One region of the Levilactobacillus namurensis genome, then DNA from elsewhere that is predicted to be linked to it. Evidence: predicted binding sites of a transcription regulator. Region 1 holds the regulator's gene; each other region holds the start of a gene.

What was found. The regulator HrcA, encoded in region 1, represses chaperone genes, less so after heat shock. The targets are predictions, from matches to a motif close to TTAGCACTCNNNNNNNNNGAGTGCTAA.
Region 2: the regulator HrcA is predicted to act here: its motif matches at 2,042-2,068, upstream of groES (co-chaperone GroES).
Region 3: the regulator HrcA is predicted to act here: its motif matches at 3,879-3,905, upstream of RIN67_RS08765 (ATP-dependent Clp protease ATP-binding subunit).

Annotation. Positions count from the first base shown of each region.
Region 1 is NZ_CP134159.1:1,534,607-1,540,244, reverse strand. Features, by position in the region: gene infB (translation initiation factor IF-2) at 1-126, shown strand, start outside; gene rbfA (30S ribosome-binding factor RbfA) at 148-501, shown strand; gene truB (tRNA pseudouridine(55) synthase TruB) at 574-1,485, shown strand; gene ribF (riboflavin biosynthesis protein RibF) at 1,509-2,462, shown strand; gene hrcA (heat-inducible transcriptional repressor HrcA) at 2,706-3,743, shown strand; gene grpE (nucleotide exchange factor GrpE) at 3,765-4,364, shown strand; gene dnaK (molecular chaperone DnaK) at 4,402-5,638, shown strand, end outside.
Region 2 is NZ_CP134159.1:2,067,967-2,073,604, reverse strand. Features, by position in the region: gene RIN67_RS09960 (ABC-F family ATP-binding cassette domain-containing protein) at 1-996, opposite strand, end outside; gene RIN67_RS09955 (redox-sensing transcriptional repressor Rex) at 1,240-1,875, shown strand; gene groES (co-chaperone GroES) at 2,103-2,387, shown strand; gene groL (chaperonin GroEL) at 2,450-4,078, shown strand; gene RIN67_RS09940 (APC family permease) at 4,799-5,638, shown strand, end outside.
Region 3 is NZ_CP134159.1:1,793,465-1,799,102, reverse strand. Features, by position in the region: gene RIN67_RS08775 (C69 family dipeptidase) at 1-106, shown strand, start outside; gene RIN67_RS08770 (MucBP domain-containing protein) at 205-1,317, opposite strand; gene RIN67_RS08765 (ATP-dependent Clp protease ATP-binding subunit) at 1,489-3,696, opposite strand; gene RIN67_RS08760 (hypothetical protein) at 4,028-4,228, shown strand; gene RIN67_RS08755 (phosphocarrier protein HPr) at 4,393-4,659, shown strand; gene ptsP (phosphoenolpyruvate--protein phosphotransferase) at 4,659-5,638, shown strand, end outside.

The sequences.
Region 1 (5,638 bases):
TTCAAGGACGACGTGAAGGAAGTTAAGCAAGGATACGAACTGGGATTGACGATTGAAAACTACAATGACATCAAGGTTGACGATGTGATTGAAGCGTACGTCATGAAGGAAGTTCCTGTTAAGTAAAGAACGGAGGCACAACGTAAAATGGCACAATATCGAGTTGGTCGCTTAGAACAAGAGATCCAGCGTGAGGTCACGGATATCCTGTTAAAACGGGTACGGGATCCTCGCGTCGAGGGTGTTACCGTTACGGGTGTGGAAGTTACTGGTGACTTACAAGAAGCCACGATTTACTACAGTATCTTGTCGGACAAGGCGTCATCAGCTGAGAAGACGGCTGAGGGCTTAAAGAAGGCCACCGGGCTGATTCGTTCTGAATTAGGTTCGCGGTTGAGCATCTATAAGACTCCAGAGCTGTTCTTTGAACGTGATAAGTCTGTCCAATACGGTAGCCGGATTGATGAACTGTTAAATGATCTTCATCACCAAGACAAGTAGTCTGGTCGATGAGCGGTTGAGGACGCTGACCCGTTGGGGGACAGCGTCCTTTTGATTAATGGAGGAATGCATATGAACGGAATTATTCCCCTGTATAAGCCCCGCGGGATGACCAGCTTCGACTGTATTGCGAAGCTGCGGCACATTCTGCATACCAAGAAGGTGGGCCATAGCGGGACCTTGGACCCTAGTGTCGATGGGGTCTTACCGATTTGTATCGGAACGGCCACTAAGGTGGTGCCCTATCTGATGGCGTCCGGAAAGGTTTACCAGGGCCAGGTGACCTTGGGATTCGCGACGACTACGGAAGACCTAGATGGTGACGAGGTAAGCCGCCAAACCCTGAGTCAACCCTTCACGGCTGCGGCGATTCAAGCGGCTGCAGCCACGTTGACGGGGGAGATTCAACAGACGCCCCCCATGTATTCGGCTGTGAAGGTTCACGGGCGGCGACTGTATGAATACGCTCGAGCGGGCGAGACCGTGGAACGGCCGACCCGGACGGTGACGGTCGATGCGTTTGACCTTGACGGCGCGGGGACCTTTGATGCCGCAGCGGGGACCCAGACCATCGACTTTAAGATTGCGTGTTCTAAGGGCACCTATGTCCGGACGCTGGCTGTCGATCTAGGCCGTCAGTTGGGAGTTCCCGCCGTTATGGCGTCTTTGACGCGTTTAAAGAGCGGCGGGTTCACGTTAGACCAAGCGGTGACCTTAGAAGCGGTCAGTGCGGCGATGGCAACCGACACCCTAGACCAAGTCTTGCGGCCCATCGATTACGCGCTGGACGGATACCCGCAAGTCGAGCTTTCGGAGCGACTGTGGGGGCTGGTGAGAAACGGCGTCTTCTTGACTCCTGAGGAGTTGCCGGGACAGACGGCTCCGGTATTGGCCTTCCGCTATGCAGGTGAGATCAAGTGTCTCTATCAATGGACGGCGGCCAAGCACGCGTATAAGCCACTGAAAATGTTTGCTGTTAATTAACAGGTAAGGAGAAGCTATTAACGATGGAAGTTATTCGAATACACCACCCGCTGGATGCACGACAGTTGCCTGAGGACCCGGTCGTTTTGGCCATGGGCTTCTTTGATGGCGTCCACCGCGGGCATCAGGCTGTGATCAACCGGGCCAAGGCATTGGCGCGGGTTCAGGGCGTCAAACTGGCTGTGCTGACGTATGATCATCATCCTGCCTTGGTTTACCGGCCCCTGACGGTCGATGACCAGAAGTACCTGAGTACGCCGGAGCGAAAGTTACGGCAATTGGAACGCTTAGGCGTTGATCGGGTCTTCTTGGTTAACTACACGGGCGAATTTGCGGCCCAGACGCCGCAAGAGTTTGTGGACCACTACCTGGTAGCCTTTCATACGACGACGGCTGTCGCGGGATTTGACCACACTTATGGGCCCAAAGATATTGCGACCATGGCGCGGTTGCCTGAATACGCCCAAGGGCGGTTTCAGGTCGAAACCGTTCCTGAGGAGACGGCAACGCAGGATAAGATCAGTTCGACGCGTATTCGCCAGGCCATGAAAGCGGGCCAAATCGATACGGTCAACGACCTGTTGGGGTACACTTACCGGACCACGGGCGTGGTGGTCCACGGGGAAGCTCGGGGCCGTACGATTGGGTTCCCGACAGCCAACGTCTTGACGCCCACGAATGAGTGGCAACCGGGGATTGGGATTTACACGGCCCGGTTGAAAGTCGGTGCAATCTGGTACCCGGGGATGGTCTCAGTGGGCCGTAACGTGACGTTCGGGGATGACCGGCCGATCACTGTCGAGATGAATCTCCTGGATTTCCACGGTAACCTATACGGCGAACCCGTTGAAGTGGAATGGCATCACCGGTTGCGCGGCGAGGTCAAGTTCACCGGTGCGGATGCACTAGTGGAACAATTGAAAAAAGATGAGGTGGCGACCCGGGCGTACTTTACCGCGTTAGCTGCTCATGAATAAGTAACCAATAGGACGCGAACGGTGAGTTCGCGTCCTATTTGGGTTTGGGGGTTCGTTTGGAAACTTCATTGGCACTGGTGGTGAGAAGTGGTAAACTGGGCCTCTTGGTAAAAAAATTAGCACTTAACCAAAGAGATTGCTAAAATTCTTGCCAGATTTCTTGACTTAAAAACGGTGTTTTGCTACATTATATATGTGTCTTAGCACTTAATAACTTTGAGTGCTAAAAAAGGGGTGATTGTGATGCTGTCAGAAAGACAGATGATGATTCTGCGAGCCGTTGTCCGTGATTTCACTAACAGTGGTGTTCCAGTGGGATCCAAGGCACTAGCTAAGCAGTTACCCATCCACGTTAGCTCAGCGACCATTCGTAACGAGATGGCGGCGCTCGAGGAACAGGGATTGATTCGCAAGACGCATTCGTCGTCTGGGCGGATTCCGTCGGTGGAAGGTTACCGGTATTACGTCGACCATTTGGTCAAGCCGGACCCGTTGCGGCCCAATGACCTGAACATGATTCAGTCCGCGTTGGGCGGTGACTTTCACAAGATTGATGAGATTATTTCGCAGTCTGCGACGATTCTCTCGAACTTGACCAGTTACACCGCGTTTACGCTGAAGCCGGAGCTTAAGGATAGTCGGTTAAGCGGCTTTCGGTTAGTTCCCCTAGGTCGCCGGCAAGTCATGGCGATTCTGGTAACGGATAGTGGCGACGTGGAGAACCAAACGTTTGATGTCAACGAGACGGTCACGGGAGAACAACTCGAGGCGGTCGTGCGGTTGATCAATGACCAACTGGTTGGCTTAACGTTACCCGAGGTTCTCAAGAAGCTCCAAACCGATATTCCGGTCAAAATTGCGAGTTACTTACAGAGTCCAGAAGGCTTTTTGGACATCTTCGGGAACGTGTTGACTAAGGCCGCGCAAGAGCGGTTCTACGTCGGTGGGCGACTCAACCTGCTGAACTTCGCGGAAGATGGTGACGTGGATTCCCTGAAGTCGCTATATTCGTTGATCGATAAGACCGACGATATTGCGGATGTTTTGGGGCAACCGCGAGATAACATCTCCGTTCAAATTGGTAACGAAATGACCAATGATGCGTTACGGCATTATAGCTTAATCACGGCGACTTATGACGTCGATCAACACGGTCAAGGGATGATTGCCATCTTGGGACCGACGCGGATGCCTTATTCGCGGATGATCGGCATCGTGGGGGCGTTTCGTGAAGAGTTGGCCAAAAAACTACTCGATTATTATCGTTACTATGACGAGTAATAGAAAGGAAGGGGTTCAATCGTGGCTGAAGAACAATCGACATCTGCTGAAAGCCAAAAGTCGGCAACCACTGAAGGGCCGGTAACGGAACAAGCTACCAGCACGACAGCGGCTGCAGATGCGGCTAAACAAGCGACAGACCAAGCACAAGCTAAGCCCGATCCAGCGGCCGAAGCTCTAGCTGCTTTGAAGCAAAAGTCCGCAGACATGGAAGACAAGTATTTGCGGGCCGAAGCTGAAATTCAAAATATGCAAACCCGGTTTGAAAAGGAGCAGGCAACGTTGATCAAGTACGATGGTCAACAGTTAGCCAAGGATGTGTTACCCGTAATCGATAACTTGGAACGGGCCTTAGCCGTCGATGCTGACGACCAGGCTGCTCAAAGTTTGAAGAAGGGGGTCCAAATGACCTATGATCATTTACAAGACGCCCTTAAGCGGAACAACATCACCGAGATTGGTGCGTTGGGTGAGAAGTTCGATCCCACTAAGCACCAAGCTGTTCAAACCGTTCCTGCCTCGGATGATCAACCGGCAGAAACTGTGGCACAGGTCCTCCAGAAGGGTTACCTTCTCAAGGACCGGGTCTTACGACCAGCCATGGTGGTCGTAGCACAGTAATTTAATTCAAAAATAAACGAAAAAGAGGGAATTTTTGATGGCAAGCAATAAAATTATTGGGATTGATTTAGGGACGACCAACTCAGCCGTTGCCGTTCTAGAAGGTAGTACCCCCAAGATCATTGCGAACAAGGAAGGCGCTCGGACGACGCCATCCGTCGTTGCGTTTAAAGATGGTGAAACCCAAGTTGGTGAAGTTGCCAAGCGGCAAGCAATCACGAACCCTAACACGATTTCATCAATTAAGAGCCACATGGGTGAAGCCGGATACAAGGTTGCCGTGGATGGCAAGGACTACACGCCAGAACAAATCTCCGCGATGATTCTGCAACACTTGAAGTCGTTTGCTGAAGACTACATTGGTGACACGGTCGACAAGGCGGTCATCACGGTCCCAGCTTACTTCAACGATGCCCAACGGCAAGCAACTAAGGATGCCGGTAAGATTGCGGGTCTGAACGTTGAACGGATTATCAACGAACCAACGGCGGCTGCTTTAGCTTACGGTTTGGATAAGCAGGATAAAGACGAAAAGATCATGGTTTACGACCTTGGTGGTGGGACGTTTGATGTGTCCATCCTGGACTTAGGGGATGGCGTCTTCGATGTTCTGTCCACTAACGGGGATACTCACTTAGGTGGGGATGACTTTGACCAAAAGATCATGGACTGGTTGATTGCTGGTTTCAAGGATGAAAACGGTGTGGACTTGTCCAAGGATAAGATGGCACTGCAACGGCTGAAGGATGCCGCTGAAAAGGCTAAGAAGGACCTCTCTGGGGTTACTGAAGCCCAAATCAGCTTGCCATTTATTTCGGCTGGTGAAAACGGCCCATTGCACTTGGAAAAGAGCTTGTCACGGGCTAAGTTCAACGAATTAACGGCGGACTTGGTTGACAAGACCCGGATCCCTGTTCAAAATGCGTTGAAGGATGCGGACTTACAAGCCAGCGACATTGACGTGGTCATCTTAAACGGTGGGTCAACTCGGATTCCAGCCGTTCAAGAAGCGGTCAAGAACTGGACGGGTAAGGAGCCAAGCCACTCCATCAACCCTGATGAAGCCGTTGCTTTAGGTGCCGCCGTTCAAGGTGGGGTCATCACCGGTGACGTCAAGGACGTTGTGCTGTTGGATGTGACGCCATTGTCCTTGGGGATTGAAACCATGGGTGGTGTCTTCACGAAGTTGATCGATCGGAACACGACGATCCCAACCAGCAAGTCCCAAGTCTTCTCTACGGCTGCGGATAACCAACCAGCCGTTGATATCCACG
Region 2 (5,638 bases), 530 kb from region 1:
GTCGAGCACCACGTTACCGCTTTGCCGTCGGGGTGTGAACCGGAAGCGGGCGACTTTTTCGTCCGCGTCGGGCTTATCGATGCGGTCCATCTTCTCCAATTGTTTCCGCCGGGCCTGGGCCCGCTTGGTGGTGGACGCCCGCACGATGTTGCGGTTCACAAAGTCCTCCAACTTGGAAATCTCGGCTTGCTGCTTATCGTATTCTTTCCACTCTTGGCGTAAGCGTTCCGCTTTTTCGTCGATGAAATGAGAGTAGTTTCCTTGATAGTGGACCAACCCGCCGTGAGCCATATCGTAGACTTCCGTGGCCACGTGGTCGAGGAAGTACCGGTCATGGGAGACAATCAGGATGGCCCCCGGATACCCTTGTAGGTAACCTTCTAACCAAGTCAAGGTCTCAACGTCCAAGTGGTTAGTGGGTTCGTCGAGGATCAGCAGGTCGGGTCGTTCCAGGAGTAGCTTGGCCAAGGCCAGCTGGGTCCGTTGTCCCCCGGACATTTCGGTGATGGGCTTGTCGTAGACGCTTTCGTCGAACTCGAACCCGTGAAGGACCCCACGAATCTCGGCCTGGTAGCCGTACCCGTTCTGGTCGCTAAAGTCTTGTTGTAACTGGTCATAAGTACTGCTGACTTGTTGGAATTTTTCGGGGTCCGCGCTGATGGCGGGGTCACTCATTTCCGCTTCGAGTTCGTGAATTATCCGCTCCATGGCTTGTAGCTTGGCGAACACACTGAGCATCTCGTTCCAGACGGTTTTGGTCGAGTTGATTCCCGCGTTTTGTGCCTGGTAGCCGATGGTGAGGCCGCGCTTCTTGGTAATCTGACCCGCATCCGGTTCGGTTTCCCCGGCAATCATTTTTAATAGTGTCGATTTACCAGCCCCGTTTCGACCGACTAGTGCGATGCGACCGTGTTCCGCGACGTCGAGATTGACGTTTTGGAACAAGACTTCGGCGCCGAACCGACGGGAAACTTGCTGGACCTGTAACAGAATCACAAGATCGACCTCCTTTTAGTGCAGATAGCATGAATTGATACTGTCTATTTTAGCATATTCCCCGACCAGACCGAAATTTCGAAGAAATAGTGAAAAATATTTGCAATTTCTTTCACAAGCCCGGTGGGTATGCTATAATTTGAGGGAAAGTGAATTTCACATGCAAAAAGATTGTGTAAAAGAGTTATCGTTGACGGCGACCTTTCAACGGTAGCTGGCAATGTTGATTAGGAGGGTGTACCTTTGACAGAACAAAAAATTCCGCGGGCGACAGCAAAGCGGTTACCGATTTATTACCGGTACCTGAACATCTTGCTGGACGCGGATAAAACACGAGTATCTTCGACGGAGCTTTCCGAAGCCGTCAAGGTTGACTCGGCAACGATTCGGCGTGATTTTTCGTATTTCGGTGCTTTAGGGAAACGGGGCTATGGTTATGACGTGGAAAGTCTAATCAAGTTCTTCCGGAAGATTTTGAACCAAGACCGGTTGACCAATGTGGCCTTGATTGGGGTCGGGAACCTAGGACACGCCTTATTGAACTTTAACTTCCACCAGGACGGTAACGTCCGGATCAGTGCGGCGTTCGACGTCAATGATAAGATCGCCAACACGATTCAAAGTGGCGTGCCGATTTACCCAATGACGGAACTTCGGACCCAACTGGAAGAGCAACAGATTCAGGTGGCCATCTTGACGGTGCCATCAGAAGTTGCCCAACAGGTCACGGACGAAGCCGTAGCCGGTGGTGTGAAGGGAATCTTGAACTTCACGCCGTTGCGGGTCACGGTGCCCAAGGATGTTCGGGTCCAAAACGTTGACTTGACTAACGAGCTCCAGACGTTGATTTACTTCTTGGAACACTACAATAAAGATTAGACCAGAAGTCGTGGTTCGCGGAGAATCGCGGCTTTTTTGGTACAATCAAAGAGGCCTCATGGGGATGGCAAACCTAGACACCGGGTGGACCAATTAGCACTCTCGAATTAAGTTTGCCAAATTCCTTGATTTTTACTGGGAATAATCATATATTAGATATTGTTGATTAGCACTTATGTTAGTCAAGTGCTAACAGTGCTAAAACCTAGTTCATTGGAGGGATTCAAGTGTTAAAACCATTAGGAGACCGTGTCATTTTAGACCAACCACAAGAAGAAGAAGAAACGGTTGGCGGCATTGTGTTAGCAAGTAACGCACAAGAAAAGCCTCAAACGGCCAACGTTGTTGCAGTTGGTGACGGTCGGGTATTGGACAATGGTGAAAAGGTTGCGCCAAGTGTCAAAGTTGGCGACAAAGTATTGTTCGACAAATATGCCGGTACTGAAGTGAAGTACCAAGACAAGACGTACCTTGTTTTACACGAAAAGGACTTAGTCGCTGTCGTTGACTAAGACTTTCCCACTACTCATCCAGCAACACGATTAAAAATTTTAGTATGAGGTGAACGATTAAAATGGCTAAAGAATTAAAATTTTCTGAAGACGCACGTAGCGCAATGTTAGCCGGTGTCGACAAGTTAGCCGACACGGTTAAGACCACCTTGGGCCCTAAAGGCCGGAACGTTGTTTTGGAACAAAGTTACGGTAACCCAACCATCACGAATGATGGGGTAACGATTGCCAAGTCCATCGAATTGGAAAACCACTTCGAGAACATGGGGGCTAAGTTAGTCTCCGAAGTTGCTTCCAAGACCAACGACATCGCTGGTGACGGGACCACGACTGCCACGGTTCTGACGCAAGCCATCGTGAACGAAGGCATGAAGAACGTCACGGCCGGTGCGAACCCAGTTGGCATTCGTCACGGAATCGAATTGGCAACCAACGCGGCGGTCAAGGCCTTACACAAGATGTCTCACGACGTTAAGACCAAGGACGACATCGCCCAAATCGCTTCTATTTCTTCCGCCAGCAAGGAAACCGGTTCTTTGATTGCTGACGCCATGGAAAAGGTTGGTAACGACGGGGTCATCACGATTGAAGAATCCCGTGGGGTTGATACCAGCCTCGACGTGGTTGAAGGGATGCAATTCGACCGTGGGTACATGTCTCAATACATGGTTACCGACAACGACAAGATGGAAGCTAACCTGGACAACCCTTACATCTTGATCACCGACAAGAAGATTTCTAACATTCAAGACATCTTACCATTACTGCAATCAGTTGTTGAACAAAGCCGTTCATTACTGATCATTGCGGATGACATTACCGGTGAAGCTTTGCCAACGCTGGTTCTGAACAAGATGCGGGGAACCTTCAACGTGGTCGCTGTGAAGGCACCTGGCTTTGGTGACCGTCGTAAGGCCATGTTACAAGATATCGCCGTTCTGACGGGTGGTACGGTCATCACCGATGACTTAGGCTTGAACCTGAAGGACACGACCATCGAACAATTAGGTCAAGCTCAAAAGGTTAACGTGACGAAGGACAACACCACGATCGTTGAAGGTGCTGGTTCTAAGGACCAAATCGCTGACCGGGTAGCTGAAATCAAGGGTCAAATCGCTGACACGACCTCTGAATTCGACCGTGACAAGCTGAAGGAACGTTTGGCGAAGTTAGCCGGCGGTGTTGCTGTGGTTCGGGTCGGTGCTGCAACCGAAACTGAATTGAAGGAACGCAAGTACCGGATCGAAGATGCCTTGAACGCGACCCGTGCGGCCGTTGAAGAAGGCTTCGTTCCTGGTGGTGGAACTGCTTTGATCGACGTCATCAAGGACGTGGCTTCTGTGAAGGCTGATGGGGATGCCCAAACTGGGATCAACATTGTCTTACGGGCCTTAGAAGAACCAGTTCGTCAAATCGCCCAAAACGCTGGGGTCGAAGGTTCCGTTGTGGTTGAACACCTGAAGGGTGAAAAGCCTGGTATCGGCTATAACGCTGCTGATGACAAGTACGAAGACATGGTTGCTGCCGGCATCACCGACCCAACCAAGGTTACCCGTTCTGCTCTGCAAAACGCTGCCTCTGTTTCCGCATTGTTGTTGACTACGGAAGCCGTTGTGGCTGACAAGCCAGACAAGAACGCTGCTGCACCAGCTGCTCCAGCCGGCCAACCCGGTATGGGCGGCATGATGTAAGCCGTATCTCATTAAATTTGAATTTTCAAGAGTCCGGGATTAAGTTCCCGGGCTCTTTTTGTAATTAACGACCACGATACTGTGTTGAAGCATGTAACCCAAGGTAGGAGGTGGCAATCAGCCGCCTTACCGGTTGGGCCTGAAGAGGCTGGAGCGTGGTGGGCACGACTTAGAGCCCTGCCCCCCCAGGTCTTCAAACTCGGCCTTGGGGTAAGCCAGCCCAAAATGCTGACTAACCTAAACGACACCACTGAGCCTCTTCAGGCCCAACCTCATGGATAAATCGAGTGGACCCCAAACAGTGTTTTCTGACATTTAGAATGGTTTATTTGTCGTTGCGACTGACTGGTGAATCCATTGAGGGGCTTGGCTTTCTGCGTTGGTTCGGTTGGATGAGGGGCAAATACCATTTGACGAATCCACTAGAAACTAGTAGCTTTGAGGTTGAGCTTTGACCTTACATAGCATGTCACTAAAATGACTGCCCAGAATCCCGGGGTGGTCGCATCCAAGCGGTCAATTTCTCAAGTGTTAATTAACCGTAATGCCAATCCGTTGGGCGCGGTGATATTTTCACCCAACACCTGCAAAGAATTGTGGTAATGTGGGATTATAAGTAGTAGAATGACGTTTGCATTCGCAAAAGCGAGTGGTGTTCATGATGCCGGTGATGAACCGGATTTCGAATTATTATTTCGTGGAGATAAGGAGTAAATAGTCATGTGGCGTTATTTAAAGCGGGTTTTGATTGGAAAACCCCTCAAAACCATGGACGAGGGCGGTCAAGCGCTGACCAAGTTTAAGGCCTTAGCACTGTTATCATCTGATGCGTTGTCCTCCGTGGCTTATGGTACTGAGCAAATCACGACAGTCTTAATTACCTTATCCGCCGCAGCCCTGATGTATCAATTATGGGTTGCTGCTTTGGTTTTAGTCCTGTTATTTGCAATCACGCTTTCTTACCAACAAATCATCCATGCTTACCCCTCTGGTGGTGGCGCCTACGTGGTGGCCAGTACCAACTGGGGTCAGTCGGCAGGATTAGTTGCTGGGGGCTCGCTGTTAGTGGATTACATGCTGACGGTGGCGGTTTCGACGACGTCTGGCACGGAAGCCATTACGTCGGCGATTCCCGCGCTATATCCGTATTCGGTTTTGATTTCCGTCCTGATCGTGGTGGGCATTATGTTGCTTAACCTCCGGGGCATGAAGGAATCGGCGGCCTTTCTGACCGTTCCCGTGTACTTCTTCATCTTGATGATTCTCGGCATGGTTGGTGTGGGACTCTATAACATCGTGACCGGGAACATTACCTATCACGCGTCAGCCAGTGTCGGTGCGCCCGTGCAGGGCATGACCCTGTTGCTATTCTTCCGGGCCTTCTCCTCCGGGTCATCATCACTGACTGGGGTCGAAGCCATCAGTAACGCCGTGCCGAACTTTAAGGAGCCCAAACGGCACAACGCGGCGGCCACCCTGGCCATTATGGCCGGAATTTTGGCCATCTTCTTCGCCGGGATCACCTACCTGAGTTACTACATGGGGATTCGGCCACAGTCG
Region 3 (5,638 bases), 260 kb from region 1:
AGTCACCGCCCAGATGCGGCAGGTCACGACCCAGTTCACCAATGACTTGATTGAAAAGGGCTTAACCCTGTCTCAGCTGACCTTCAACATGGATAAGAACCTCTAGTAAACGGTTAGGGGCCGGCTGACAAGTCAGAATAAAAAATTAAGCATGACAAAAATGCGTACGACCAGGCTAATCTTGGTCGTACGCATTTTTTAAGGTTATTTTTGAGGATTCAGGCGAACATAGCGCGCATTGATGTAGGCGGCCGGACCGACTTGGTACCAGACCAGCCCTTGATCGTCGGTGAGACACTGGCGAACGTCTAAGGCGTCACCGTTCTGCAACTGCCCGGCGACTTCACCGTAAGGTTCCCGGTAGATGGTCAGACGACCCTGAGGCACGTAGTCGACGTGACCGGTCCAGTGGACGGTCTGCCGTTGCGTCCAGGTCGTGACTTTAGGTGGGAGTGCCATGACTCGTGACCAGTGCTGATGGCGTTGCGTATCGGTCGCGGCCAGCCATTGATTGCCCCCTAGGTTATACCAGACGGACTGGTCGGTGAGGGTGATGATGGCGAAGAGTCGCCAGAGGGAAGTCGCCGGGAACTGGTACCCGTACGCGGTCCCCGCTGGGAGGTCGTAGACGTCGTGATCGGCAGTCAAGGTCACGTATTGGTGGACCCGCTGGACGGTCTGCCAGGCGTCGCGTCGGTAGAAGTACAGGACCCGCTTGCTTTGATCGCTGAACTGGCCGTGCTGGTTCCCTTCGGCCTGGAAGATGTGGTAGCCGGTTACGGCGGGGGGCGTCAACTGATATGGCGTCCGCAACTTACCGCGTAAGGTCCGAGGGAGAGCCAGGAGCTGGCCGGTATCGTAGTCGATCAGGTAGGTCGTGACGGGCTGTCCCCAGATGGATTGGTAGACTAGCGTGGTCAGGCCGTACGCACTGAGAAAATTTTGGGTGAATCCCTGAATATCCAGGAGGGTGTACCCCGGAATCTCGGGAATCTTGAGGCGCACCGGGGCATTCAACTGCCCCGTTAAGACCAGTGCGGGCTGAAGGGGGTGGTCCCGTTGATCGACCAGGCGCACCACCAGCGTTGCATCGGGCGCCGCGTGAGTGACGGGCGCTGGTGACGTTGGGGCTAAAGGTGTTGCGGCCTCCGGGGTGAGCTGGCGAGGGACTGGTGGCTCGGTTGGTTGAGGCGGCATGGGCGCATGCGTCGCTGGGCGGGGCAGAGTCTGCCGGGTACGCCGAGTCAGGGGACGCTGGTGCCGGGGCCGGTTTGTCGGCCGGGTGACCAAGTGACGTAACCAGTTCAATAGTGCCAAGGCAATTCCCTCCTTCCGTTCTTTCCTTTAAAATACAGTATACCGCAACTCCTAGGGGGATGCAGGTGATTTTTCGGTTTCAAAACCAGTCTTGTCGGGAATGGTGGCGCTCTCGTGCTGACCCTAAAAAACGGGCAAACCACCCGCAGATGGTTTGCCCGTTAATCAGGATTATTTAGTTGCCGTGGCGCTGTCATCGGCGGTCAGAACGATCTTCCCGTCTTCGATCTTAGCCACCAGGTTCTTGGTGCCCGTGTGGTCAAGGTAGTAGTCAGCGATGCGGTCTTCAATCTCTTCTTGAATGACCCGGCGAAGCGGCCGCGCCCCCATGGCTGGATTATAACCATCGGTGACCAGCTTCTCTTCTACGGGTTCCGTGACGTGGATGTGTAGCCCTTGCGTGGCCAGCATCTGGTTCACGTCACCGATCATCAAGTCGACGATCTGCATCAAGTTCTCCTTAGTCAGGGAGTTGAATTCGATGATGTCGTCGAACCGGTTCAGGAATTCGGGACGGAAGTAGTTGGTCAGACTGTCCAGAACGGAATGGGTCTTACCACTGGCTTCGGCGCCAAACCCGACGCTGGCTTCGACGTCACCGGTCCCGGCGTTACTGGTCATGATGATCAGGGTATCCTTAAAGGACACGGTCCGTCCTTGGGAATCGGTCAGCCGGCCGTCGTCTAGAATCTGTAAGAACATGTTCATGACGTCGGGGTGAGCCTTTTCGATTTCGTCCAAGAGTACCAGCGTGTATGGGTGCCGCCGAACTTGTTCGGTCAGTTGACCGGCTTCTTCGTACCCGACATAGCCAGGAGGAGATCCGATCAGCTTAGAAATGGAATGCGGCTCCATGTATTCGGACATGTCGAACCGAATCATGGCATCCTCCGACCCGAAGAGCTCGTTAGCTAATTGCTTGGCGAGTTCCGTCTTGCCGACCCCGGTAGGACCGACGAACAGGAAGGATCCAATTGGCCGGCCCGTTCCGTTCAGACCGATTCGGTTCCGGCGAATGGCGCGGGCCACTTTATCAACCGCTTCGTTTTGGCCGATCACGTGTTTCTCTAGGTCAGGGCCTAAGCTCTTCAGTTGATGTTGTTCCTTAGCCTGCAGTTCGCCAACGGGGATGTTGGTCTTTTCTTCCACGATATCTTGCATGTCTTTTTCGGTCACTTCCGTGGACTGGTCCTGGTCGGCGCTCTGGGCGCTTTCCTTAGACTTGTTCAACTTGGTGACCTGGTCCCGGTAGTAGGCGGCCTTCTCGTAGTCTTCCTGCTTCAAAGCGGCTTGCTTTTGCTTCTCAGCATCGGCGATCTTCTCGTCGATGGCGTGCGGGTCGGCCACGTTGATGGTCAGGTTCTTCCGCGACCCGGATTCATCGAGTAAGTCGATGGCCTTGTCGGGTAAGAACCGGTCTTGGATGTACCGGTCAGATAACCGAACGGCCGCTTCAATCGCGGCGTCCGTGTAGTGAACGTGGTGATAATCTTCGTACTTCTTTTGAATACCCTTGAGAATCTTGATGGCCTCGTCCGGGCTAGGTTCGTCTACCGTTACTGGTTGGAACCGCCGTGCTAAGGCTTGGTCTTTTTCGATGTCCCGGTATTCATTTAACGTGGTGGCTCCAATTAACTGGAAGTCTCCCCGGGCTAACGCTGGCTTCAAAACGTTACCGGCGTCCATCCCGCCTTCAGCATTGCCGGCACCCATGATTTCATGGATTTCGTCAATGAAGAGGATGATGTCGGGGTTAGCTTGAACTTCTTTCATTAATTGTTGCATCCGTTGTTCGAATTGGCCCCGGATACCGGTGCCTTGAACTAGGGAAACCACGTCGAGACGAATAATTTGCTTATTCGTCAACTTCTGCGGAACGTTGCCTTCAACGATTCGCTCGGCCAAGCCTTCGACCACCGCCGTCTTCCCGACGCCGGCTTCACCGATCAGGACTGGGTTGTTCTTGGTCCGTCGGTTGAGGATCTCAATGACTTGTGCCGTTTCTTTATCGCGCCCAATCACTGGGTCGATTTTGCCGTCTTTGGCTAACTTGGTCAGATTCAGACCATACTGACTCAGCAGGCCGTTACCGGAACCTTGGTTGCCCGCCGGTTGGGTCGGACGCCCTTGGTTAGCAGCTTGCCGGTAGTCTGCTTGGTTGGCGGAGTTGCCACCTTGCATGGCCCGGAAAATGTCATCCAGGTTACCAAAGCCGAATGGATCTTGTGCCATACGGCCACCTCCATTTCCAGAGTTGTCTTGCTGTTGCTTGAGTAGTTGATAGCAATTTTGGCATAGGTCAACTTGTTGCCGCTGCCCGTTCACGCTCATGTAGAGGTGAATGGTTGCTTGATTCCGGTGGCAATTTTGACATAGCATGTGTTTGTTCGTCTCCCTTCTTTAATGGAATAACGTGGCAAAACACGTCGGTCGTTCGTTGAAAAGCGTTTGACCTTTCTTGACCTTTAAACACAGTATACCGCGTCGGCCACAGCATGCAACTAATTTGCTTGCTTCGTCAGACAATGGTTAAGGGGCCACTTCTTCCGAACGGCTTTATTTTAGCACTCTCAACTATAGAATGCTAAAAAGGAGGTCGGCTTTTGACGAAAAGTCGGCAAATTTCTTTGACCTGTTTGGTATTTCACCGTAAAATATAGGCACATACAGGCGCGGTCATATTGACATGATGGCTAAAGGGGGCGAGCAGATGGCAAGAGACTTTACGGACCTGATGAATCAGTTAAAGGACCAGAAAATCGATCAGTTTGAGGTGGAACCGGACGAGTTCCCGGCCTTTCAACAGGCGTTCATGGCGTTTGAGACCCGGAAGCGGGTGATTGGCGAGGCCCATAAGGGCGGTAAGCTGGTCTACCATTACGATCGGGATGCGACCGAAGACCAATCATAAGGTCTTTTTGATGAAAGCGGTTCAGTATCACTTGTAATTTGATGGTCAGATTGATATTCTTAGTAAGTAGGCATAACGTCAGTATGGTTGTTTGATCACTGCGCAAGATCAAGGCGCTATGTTCGATAAGAATTCAACCTAAGCTTAAAGGAGATCGATCATTTATGGAAAAACGCGAATTTCATATCACTGCTGAAACTGGGATTCATGCCCGTCCAGCAACGTTATTAGTCCAATCTGCAAGCAAGTTCAACTCAGAAGTTAGCTTACAATACCAAGACAAGTCCGTGAACTTGAAGTCTATCATGGGCGTGATGTCCTTGGGTGTTGGCCAAAACGCTGAAATTACGATTACGGCTGATGGTGACGACGAAGCCGATGCAATGGCTGCCGTTGCTGAAACGCTGAAAAAAGAGGGTTTATCTGACTAATGAGAGCGATGCTCAAGGGAATTGCCGCAAGTGACGGAATCGTGTGCGGCCAGGTCTATCGCTTGGTTGAACCGGACTTAACCGTTAAGCGACACACAATTACGAATTTGGATGACGAACTAAATCGATTCCATCAGGCCCTTGAAGCAGCCGTCTCCGACATTGAGACGATTAAAACTCGTGCAACTAAAAACCTGGGCGCTGATAGTGCCCAGGTTTTTAGTGCGCATATTGTGATGCTTCAGGACCCAGAATTGATTGCGGCGGTCGAAAAGTTGATTCGCCAGGAGCACCTGAACGCCGAAGCGGCCTTGGCCACGGTTGCCCAACGTTATGAGCAATCGTTCAAGGACCTAAAGGGTAATGCGTACATGCAAGAACGGGTCACGGACCTCCATGACGTGATCAAGCGGGTCACGGCCCACCTCCTGCAGGTTCAATTGCCAGACTTGGCGTTGGTCAATCACCCGGTCATCGTGGTGACCCATGATCTGATTCCCAGTGATACGGTCTCCGTTAATCCGTGTTACATCTTAGGCTTTGTCACGGATCTGGGTGGCCGAACGTCGCACTCGTCGATTCTGGCCCGCTCGCTGAACATTCCAGCGGTCGTAGGGACCCAGACGGCGACGGCGGACATGGCCGAAGGTAGTACGGTCGTGGTGAACGGTAACCAGGGCCAGGTCTTATTGGATCCTAGTGAAGCCGAGTTGACCACGGCGCGGGAACAGATGCAGGCCCGCATCGCCAACCAAGAGCGGTTAGCGAAATTACAGCATACGGTGACTACCAGTGCGGATGGCGTGGGCGTCACGTTGGCAGCCAACATTGGCACTCCCCAAGACATGCCTAACGTCCTGCGTAACGGGGCCGAGGCTATCGGACTGATGCGCACGGAGTTCCTCTACATGGATGCGGACCACTTACCCAGTGAGGACCAACAGTTCGCGGCTTATAAGGAAGTTTTAGCAGCCATGGC